3 regions of the Sporosarcina sp. FSL K6-6792 genome follow, and region 1 is predicted to be linked to each of the others. Evidence: riboswitches for the same ligand, from Rfam matches in the RefSeq annotation. Region 1 holds a riboswitch; each other region holds the start of a gene.
What was found. Region 1 has a riboswitch for S-adenosylmethionine ahead of MKZ26_RS11915 (methionine biosynthesis PLP-dependent protein). Riboswitches for the same ligand answer to the same signal wherever they lie in the genome.
Positions count from the first base shown of each region.

Region 2: another riboswitch for S-adenosylmethionine. It lies ahead of MKZ26_RS14350 (methionine ABC transporter ATP-binding protein); the one in region 1 lies ahead of MKZ26_RS11915 (methionine biosynthesis PLP-dependent protein).
Region 3: another riboswitch for S-adenosylmethionine. It lies ahead of MKZ26_RS09405 (methionine ABC transporter ATP-binding protein); the one in region 1 lies ahead of MKZ26_RS11915 (methionine biosynthesis PLP-dependent protein).

Region 1 covers NZ_JBBOSA010000001.1:2,446,890-2,450,166, forward strand. The annotation lists gene MKZ26_RS11905 (ABC transporter ATP-binding protein) at 1-96, shown strand, start outside; gene MKZ26_RS11910 (ABC transporter permease) at 93-848, shown strand; SAM riboswitch class I at 926-1,032, shown strand; gene MKZ26_RS11915 (methionine biosynthesis PLP-dependent protein) at 1,110-2,231, shown strand; gene metC (cystathionine beta-lyase) at 2,228-3,277, shown strand, end outside.
Region 2 covers NZ_JBBOSA010000001.1:2,928,223-2,931,499, reverse strand. The annotation lists gene MKZ26_RS14355 (methionine ABC transporter permease) at 1-162, opposite strand, end outside; gene MKZ26_RS14350 (methionine ABC transporter ATP-binding protein) at 152-1,177, opposite strand; SAM riboswitch class I at 1,356-1,467, opposite strand; gene MKZ26_RS14345 (sulfite exporter TauE/SafE family protein) at 1,633-2,340, shown strand; gene MKZ26_RS14340 (NAD(P)-dependent oxidoreductase) at 2,372-2,989, shown strand; gene MKZ26_RS14335 (VOC family protein) at 3,260-3,277, opposite strand, start outside.
Region 3 covers NZ_JBBOSA010000001.1:1,948,754-1,952,030, forward strand. The annotation lists gene MKZ26_RS09400 (methionine ABC transporter permease) at 1-285, opposite strand, end outside; gene MKZ26_RS09405 (methionine ABC transporter ATP-binding protein) at 278-1,303, opposite strand; SAM riboswitch class I at 1,527-1,632, opposite strand; gene MKZ26_RS09410 (thioredoxin family protein) at 1,687-1,986, opposite strand; gene MKZ26_RS09415 (toprim domain-containing protein) at 2,001-2,342, opposite strand; gene gcvH (glycine cleavage system protein GcvH) at 2,417-2,800, opposite strand; gene MKZ26_RS09425 (arsenate reductase family protein) at 2,876-3,235, opposite strand.

The DNA of each region.
Region 1 (3,277 bases):
ATGAATGGTCAAGTCATTGAAACTGGCGAAAGTGACTTATTGAAATCACCAACAAATGAATTTGTGAAGCAGTTTGTGCAAGGAGGCGTAGAATGAGTTATCTTACGTTATCCATTACACTTATATTTGTAATCATCCCCTTACTACTATCAAAGACTCTACGTTTAGATTTGGAAAAAGACACAATCATTGCGACAATTCGGTCCATTATCCAATTGCTTATGGTCGGCTATATTCTTAAATTTGTCTTCGATTCTGAAAACATATTGTACATTTTGTTAATGGTTACATTAATGATTGCAGCGGCAACACAAAACACCCGTAAGAAAGGAAAAGCAATCAAAGGAATCACTTGGAAAATAGCGGTCACATTACTTTTTGTAGAAGTACTAACCCAGAGTATTCTACTAGGCTTTCAAATCGTACCGCCAACCGCACAATACATCATTTCAATTAGCGGCATGGTGATTGGCAACTCAATGGTGCTATCAATCCTATTCCTTAACCGGTTCACAGCTGAGATTGAAACGCATCGTGATGAAACCGAACTCATCCTTTCTCTCGGTGGAACGCCAAAACAGGCCATTCATAGACAACTCATCAACGCAATCAAGGCAAGCATGATCCCGACAATCGAAAGTCAGAAGACAATGGGCTTGGTTCAACTTCCAGGTATGATGAGTGGTCAAATCATCGCAGGTGCGGACCCCATCCAAGCGGTTCAGTTCCAATTGCTCATCATATTCCTATTATTGACGACCGCTGCAGTGACAAGTGTATTGCTTGGCTTTTTATCATATCCAAGTCTATTCAATCAACGGATGCAGCTGCTGAAAGACAGATTTTAATAATTCGCTCTTGTTTTATTTTCTATGTCATGATAAAGTTATTGAAATTGTTCTTTTCACATAATTCCATAATTTGATTCTTATCAAGAGAGACCGAGGGATTGGCCCTATGACGTCTCAGCAACCAGCCTGTTCAGGTACGGTGCTAATTCCTTTAGGTGTTCATTTCCCTAGAAGATAAGAAGATAGTCTACGATATTTCGGGGACCCTCTTCTTATAGAGGGTCCCCTTTTGTAATCTAAAAGAAAAGGGTGACTACAATGACAAAACAAAGTTTGAATACAATCCTAGTCCAATTAGGCAACAACAGTGATCCGAAGACGGGCGCTGTCAACCCTCCGATTTATTTATCAACTGCGTACAAACATAAGGGGCTCGGTCAATCGACTGGCTACGACTACACACGGACAAAAAATCCAACCCGCTCCATATTGGAAGATGGAATTGCAAACTTAGAGAGCGGTGATGCAGGGTATGCATGCAGTTCTGGTATGGCGGCGATTCAGCTTATCTTAACGCTGTTCCGTCCTGGAGATGAATTGATTGTTCCAGAAGATATTTATGGTGGCACATATCGCTTGCTCGAACAGTATTCCGACGTTTATTCAATCGGTACAACGTATACGAGTTTCGCCGATGTGAACGAGACCGAAAAGTTGATCACTTCGAAGACAAAAGCGCTCTTCATAGAAACACCGACCAATCCACTCATGCAAGAATTTGATATTCGGCAGTATGCAGAACTGGCTCAAAAGCATGATTTACTGTTGATTGTCGACAATACATTTTTAACGCCTTATTTTCAGAGACCGATTGAACTCGGCGCTGACATTGTCATGCACAGCGCAACGAAATATATCGGTGGACATAACGATGTCCTCGCGGGACTTGTCGTTGCAAAAGGTGAAAAAATTTGCGAACAACTTGCCGCCAACCATAATGCTATCGGTGCAGTCCTCTCCCCTTCCGATTCTTGGCTAATCATCAGAGGGCTGAAAACACTGCATTTAAGAATGAAACAGCATGATGAAAACGCGAAAATAATCGTCAATTATTTGAAAGATGAACCACTTGTTACGGACGTTCTCTATCCAGGGAAAGGCGGAATGCTATCATTTCGGCTGAACGATAGTGAATTGGTCGGGCCATTCCTTGAAAATCTGCAGCTCATTACATTTGCGGAAAGTCTAGGCGGAGTGGAAAGTTTCATTACTTATCCAGCAACGCAAACACATGCCGATATTCCTCGTGAAGAACGAATACGACGTGGCGTCTGCGACCGACTTTTACGTTTCTCTGTCGGAGTCGAGGAAGCTGACGATTTGATCGCAGATTTGAAGCAAGTGTTTGCAACTTTGAATAGCGGGGTGCTACAACGATGAGTTTGAATAAAGAACGGTTGGAAACGACTATTATCCATGCTTCGACCCGCGGAGATTACGAACAAAAAACAGGTGCTGTCAACGTTCCTATCTACTTATCTTCAACGTTCCATCAGGAAAGCTTCGATGCATTCGGGCCGTATGATTATAGCCGTTCGGGCAATCCAACGAGGGATGCGTTGGAAAAAACGATTGCCTCACTAGAAGGCGGTTCGCGCGGATTGGCCTTCGCTTCCGGAATGGCTGCCATCTCGGCTACATTTATGCTCCTTTCTTCGGGTGACCATATCGTGGTTACCGAAGATGTCTACGGTGGCACATACCGATTCGTAACCGAGGTATTACCGAAATTCGGTATCGACCATACTTTTGTAGATCTAGCGAATGTAGATGAAACCGCACGTGCAATCCGTCCAAATACAAAAGTGATCTATATTGAAACACCATCCAACCCGCGTTTGGGCATTACAGATATTGAAGCGATAGTTGACCTTGCAAAATTGAATGACTGTCTGACGTTTCTCGACAACACATTCATGTCGCCACTTTACCAGCGTCCACTAGATCTTGGAGTTGATATCGTTGTTCATAGTGCTACCAAGTTTTTATCGGGGCATAGCGATATCATTGCTGGGCTAGCGGTTACAAAGGGTGAAGAACTTGGCAATCGATTGGCATTCATTCAAAACTCTTTCGGCTCTATTCTAGGCGCACAAGATTCTTACGCATTAATTCAAGGAATCAAAACATTAGGTGCCCGTTTAACACAGTCATCTGAATCGGCACGTAAAATAGCCTCGTACTTGAACGACCACCCGTTAGTAGAGGAAGTGTTTTATCCAGGGTTGGCAAGTCATCCAAGACACGCAATCCACGCGAAACAATCGACAAGTCCAGGCGCTGTCTTATCTTTCCGTTTGCCAAACAGAGATGCAGCAAAGGCCTTTGTTGAAAACGTTCGGATACCCGTTTTCGCAGTAAGTCTAGGCGGAGTTGAATCAATTCTCTCCTATCCTGCAACGATGTCCCATGCCGCCATGCCTAAA
Region 2 (3,277 bases), 480 kb from region 1:
AAGTTTGTTTTCCAAGATATTATTTTGCCTAGTGACAAATAATAGCAGGCCAATTGCAATTCCAAAAATGGAACCAAAAACGAGAGTGGCAATTACCATGATCAGTGTTTCGCCGGTTGCTTCTACAATCCGGGGCCAAAATGTAAGCCAATCAACGTTCATCTTTTAGGACCTCCTCTATGTCTACAATTAATTCAAGTTCTTTTAATACACGGCTTACAGCATCCGTTTCTCCTTCAAATGAAACAAGTAGATTGCCAAAAAATCGTTCCTGTAATTCTCGAACTGAACCGTAAACGATGTTGAAATCAACATCATGTTTACGTGTAACTTTTGAAAGAACAGGATCACTTGCAATATCTCCTTTGAAAATAACTCGATATAATTTGGTGCCACCTTTTGATTGCCACTCATTAATCAGTTTTTCTGAAGGTAGATCCTGCTGTACGGATTGGATGAATCGTTGTGTTGTCGAATGTTGAGGATCAGTAAATGTTTCAAAAACATCACCCGTTTCGATTACTTCTCCATTTTCCATGACCGCTACTTTGTCGCAAATTGTTTGAATGACATGCATTTCATGTGTGATAAGGAGGATTGTAATACCCAAATCCTTATTCACCTTTTTCAACAACCGCAGTATATCGGCGGTCGTATCAGGATCTAGTGCAGATGTGGCTTCATCACAGATTAGGATATCTGGTGAAGTGGCGAGTGCTCTGGCTATACCTACGCGTTGTTTTTGCCCTCCTGATAGTTGGTCCGGATAATCTTTAGCTTTATCGGCCAGGCCAACGAAGTCCAATAATTCCTCGACGCGTTCCGCAATTGCTTTTTTTGGCATTCCGCCAAGTTTCAAAGGATACGCGATGTTTCCTGCAACTGTCCGTGAGTTCAGCAAGTTGAAGTTCTGAAAAATCATGCCGATGTTGCGACGTTGCGTCCGTAAATCTTTTGAGGATAATGTACTGACGTCGATGTCTCGTATGAAAACAGAGCCTGAAGTCGGGCGTTCAAGCATATTTACTAACCGTAGCAATGTGCTTTTTCCGGCGCCGCTAAAACCGATGATGCCGAAAATTTCACCTTTTTCAACGAAAAGAGAAACATCTTTTACCGCATGTACCTCACGCTTCCCAAGGGCGAACGTCTTGGATGCATTTTTAAATTCAATCATGTATTGACCCCCTAAGTACTTCGTTAATTCTGTGCGGACAATGGATGCAACTAGCAAAATGACTTGTGACCCCGAGCATCTGGCCGCTGAAGCTAGACAGTTGTAAGAACGAAAAAAATCCCTCTTTTTCTTAAAATAGATAAGAAAAAGAGGGATTCTAATAAAAGAAGCCATCTCGTTCTCATCTTCCAAACGCATACGCGTCTGTAGGAGTTGGCACAGTGTTCATTGGTCATGAACCTGTTGCCGAGATGTCATAGGGCCTGTCCCTCGATCTCTCTGGATAAGAAAGTGATGTAGTGCTATTCGATTGTTGCAAGAATTGAATCTAACTCTAGTGTGCAAATTAGGGAAAGTCAATGAATTTACTAAAGTAAAATAATTCAGACTACTAATAACCAAAAACAATTTAAGGATTCTGATACACTTAAAGTGATAGAGAAAGCGGTGTTAGAATGACAATTTTCATATTTATTAGCATTATACTTTTTGCGTCCATTTTACAGACAAGTACAGGATTTGGTTTTTCGATCATGGCGACACCTTTTCTACTCATGATTTTTAATCCGATGGAGGCCATTCAGATAAACCTAGTTTTGTCGCTTGTTATTTCAAGCGCACTTATTGCTAAAATACGTAAAGATGTGGATACAGATCTATTAAAAAAGTTGATAATCGGGAGCTTATCTGGACTGCCAATTGGTATCATTTTGTTCATTTCGGCGGATATCAACAAATTGAAAACGGGCATAGGCATTGTTCTTCTTTTGCTAACACTGCTACTTGTCCTGAACCTTCGAATTAAGAGAACTAAACGTGGGGACTTTGTTGTTGGCGGATTATCTGGTACATTGACGACAGGAATTGGCATGCCAGGTCCGCCGCTTTTGCTCTACTTTGCAGGAACGGCTATGCAAAAAGAAACATTACGTGCAACGACACTCGCGTTTTATTTATTCATCTATTCCGTTAGTCTACTCATTCAAGTGCTTTTTGTTGGTACAACTAAAGGTATTTGGACCTCAATCGGAATGGCACTACCGCTAGTATTTGCTGGATTGTATCTAGGACAACTACTATTCCGTCATATCAGTCAAAAGACCTTTCGGATCTTCACATATGGTATTTTACTATTTACAGGCGTTTATTTATTAATAAAATGAGAAAGTAATTTATAGAATGGAGATGTTTCTTATGAAAATCGCATTGTTTGGGGCAACGGGGCGTGTGGGTGGGGAAGTCCTAAAATTAGCATTGGTAGAAGGGCATGAAGTGACGGCACTCGTTCGTTCACCTGAGAAATTGGCGCCACATGATAGGTTGACGATTATCCAAGGTGATGTCCGTGATGTTGTAGAAGTTTCGTATGCCATTGCTGGAATGGATGTTGTATTCAGTTCGCTAGGCACAGACCAGACAACAACGTTGACTGAGGCAGTTCCTCATATGATAAGAGCGATGGAGGATACAGGAATTAATCGGCTAGTCACAATTGGGACAGCAGGCATCTTGCAAAGTAAGATTGATCCCGAAAAACTGCGTTATGAAGCTGGAGATACAAATCGCAGGCTAACTTTTGCGGCGGAGGAGCACCATAAAGTGTATGACATGCTGCGTCAATCGGGGCTTGAATGGACAATTGTCTGCCCTACTTATTTACCGGATGGTGTTGCAGTGGGGGACTACAGAACTGAGCGCGACTTGTTGCCAGAGGACGGTAAACAAATATCCGTGGGTGACACAGCTGCTTTTGCTTTCGATGAACTACTGCAAGGTGACAATATCGGTTTTCGTGTAGGAATTTCATATTAATAAACAGAGTAGTACTGTCGTTGACAGTGCTACTTTTGTACAGAAAATAGTTGAAAGAAATTTCAGCATCGGCAGGGACATTAACACCCCTAGCTGGAGACTTGCAGGATCAAATTGAATTTTCTAAAGTTTGATTAAACAAATGAAAGGTTGCCCCATCAGTTTTTCATAACTGACGGGGCAACCTTTTTTTATGGACAAAGAATGGCGACCAATCATAAAGCCATCCAAATCGGTATTTTGTTTCACGTGTAACACTTATAGTCCGACTTAAACTTCCACTTCGCT
Region 3 (3,277 bases), 500 kb from region 1:
ATCCGGTCCGCGGATTGTACCAAGAAGAAATTTCGTAAACGGAATAAGTAAAATGATTAATATGATAAACGGAATGGATCTAAAAATATTGACGAATGCTCCTGATATAATATTGACCAACTTATTCGACCAAAGTTGACCGGGACTAGATAGGAAGAGTAAAATTCCAAGTCCTAACCCAATAACTAAAGTGAACAATGTAGAAACCGCAGTCATATAGAGTGTTTCCACTGTTGCTTCCCACATTTTAGTCCAGTCGACATTCGGAAAAAGGTTTTCAGTCATTACCGATCACCTCCGTCTGAACATCATTTTCATTGAGGTATTGAATTGCTTCCTCAATGATTGAGGAATCTCCAAGCAGCTGAAGTATCAGTGTGCCGTATGCCCCGCCATGTGTATGGGATATGTTTCCCTGCACGATATTCACATCGACAGTGAATTTCCGAATAAGACTTGCGAGCACAGGTTGTTCTGTCCGCTCCCCTACAAATACAAGCTTGATAAGCGTGCCGGCAGGAAATTCTTCCTTAATATGCGCCATTGCCTGCTTCGCCTCCACGGGTTCCGTCACTTGAGAGACAAACCGCTTTGTGATCGGTTCCTTCGGTGATTGGAACACATCCAGGACATCTCCCAACTCAACAACTTTCCCTGCCTCCATAACTGCAACTCTGTGGCAAATTTTCCGGATAACGTGCATTTCATGTGTGATAAGCACAATTGTCAGTCCAAGTCGTTCATTAATTCCTGTTAGAAGGTCTAGTATTGAATCCGTTGTTTCTGGATCAAGGGCTGAAGTCGCTTCGTCACAAAGAAGGACTTCAGGGTCGTTTGCAAGCGCACGAGCAATCCCTACGCGCTGTTTCTGACCTCCAGACAATTCGGATGGATATGCATTTTCACGACCAGCCAAACCAACTAATTCAATCAGTTCCGCCACTTTCTTATCACGCTCGGCTTTTCGTACACCCGCGATTTCAAGAGGGAAAGCGATATTCTCCTTCACTGTTCTAGACCACAGTAAGTTAAAGTGTTGGAAAATCATACTCACTTTTTGTCGTGCTTCCCTTAGCTCTTTACCTTTAATTGCTGATATTTCTAGACTTCCTATTTTAACACTACCTGACGTTGGCATTTCAAGACCGTTCAGTAGTCGAATCAACGTACTTTTTCCTGCCCCACTATAGCCGATGACTCCAAAAATCTCACCGTCAGTAATTTCAAGCGATACATTTTCGACTGCTGAAATACTGCCTGGCCCTTCACCGTATCGTTTATTTATATCCGTTAAATAAATCATTTTTTTCACCTCAGAAAAATTGTTTTGTTACTAATTTTGTTTAGCTTCAGGCGCCCCCCCTCGGGTCACAAGGCAGTTCGCTGTGGTGGCTTAGGTATGCCCCCTTCGCAATCTGACTTGTGCCTGTCGGAGCTGAGCGGCGCCTTCCGCTTTTCAATACAAAAAAGCCTTCCTGCAGACGGGCAGAAAGGCTTGACGTTATCGAAAATAAACGTTGTCCAATCTCTCATCTTTCAAAGCGTATGCTTTGTGTGACTTGGCACCATTTCACTTACGTGACGGTTGCCGGGCTTCGCAGGGCACTATCCCTCCACCTCTCTTAATAAGAGTGACCTATTCAATTGAATGTTAAGACGAAGTATATCAAAGTTCCATATCTATTGTCAATCTATTTCTTCAAGTAGATACGGTACTGATTGAAATGCATAAATTTTATGGGTTAAAACGCCATCCTTTTGTATAAGAAGGCAAGGAACGCTTTCGATTTCATAGTCAATTGCAATATTTTGTACGTAATTCAAATCCGCTTTCCCGATTGGTATTCCCGGTCTCATGACGGTAATAACGTCCATCATTTTAGATGCGACTGCACAAGTTCCACACATTGGTGTATATAAATAAAACGCTGCCACTGAAGACTCTTTCAAAGCCATCTCCCATTGTTCGCGTGTCCAAGTTTCCATTAATTCTACATCCTTTAAATTAGAAATTCCGGTCGGATTTTAAAATCCGCACCTTGTAGTATTGTAGCCAACACTTTGTATGGGGTCGTCTCCACTTCCCGATAAACCTTTTCTGTGTACAAATGGATTGCTGCCGGGAACTCTCTTTTGAATAAAACACGGGTCTTTTCTCCATCTTCATCCGCATCAACGAAGACAAATAGTTCATGTTCTTCGTAAGGTGCAAGCAATTCTTCAAGCCGATAAGGACTTACTGTGCCGTTCGTACAAATAATTTCGACAGGCTCAACAAGTATTCGTGCCAAACGTTTCTTATCCGAACCGCCCTCGACGATAATTACTCTTTCATCCGACACAAGAAGCCCCTCCTTCGCTCTTTTTTATATAAAGATGCAAAAAACGCCGGAAAAGTACCGGCGCCTTGTCTTAGTTATTCTCCGACAGTCATTTTTTCATACGCTTCAGCTGACATAAGTTCATCCAGTTCAGAAACATTTGAAGGTTCAACAACGATCATCCATGCATTTTCATACGGTGATTCATTGACAAATTCAGGGCTGTCTTCAAGTCCTTCATTCACTTCAATTACTTTTCCGCTGATTGGTGCATAAAGTTCTGATACTGTCTTAACAGATTCAACGCTTCCGAAAGGCTCGTCCGCTTTGATGTCATCTCCGACAGATGGAAGTTCAACGAATACGATATCGCCTAGTTCAGATTGTGCAAAGTGAGTAATACCAATGCGGTAGTTACCACCTTCGTCTTTTACCCATTCATGCTCTTCAGAATAACGCAGATCTTTTGGTGTGCTCATTCCGTATCCCTCCAAATAAATAGTTTCATTCTCTTCAATTCTGTCATATTTCTCGAATAAAGACAAGATAGGAAATCAGTTAGTCCATACTTTGTCGAACTCTTCTTCCTTGAATCCGACAGTCACCTTACCATCACCGAAGACAATTGGTCTCTTAATCAACATACCGTCAGATGACAGCAAGCTAATTTTCTCTTCATCTGTCATTGTGAGCAATTTGTCTTTCAAGTTTAGCTCTCTATATTTCGTCCCACTAACGTTGAAAAACTTTTTCAACTCCAAATCCGATGCCGCAATCATTTTGCCAAGTTCTTCTACTGAAGGAGGAGCTTCCGCTATGTTCACTTCCTGAAAGTCCAAGTTGTTCGTCTCAAGCCATTTTTTTGCTTTCCTGCATGTCCCGCACTTTGGATAACCGTAATAAACTAATCCCATACCGCAACGCCTCCATTTTCGCCATTATAACAGAAAAAACAC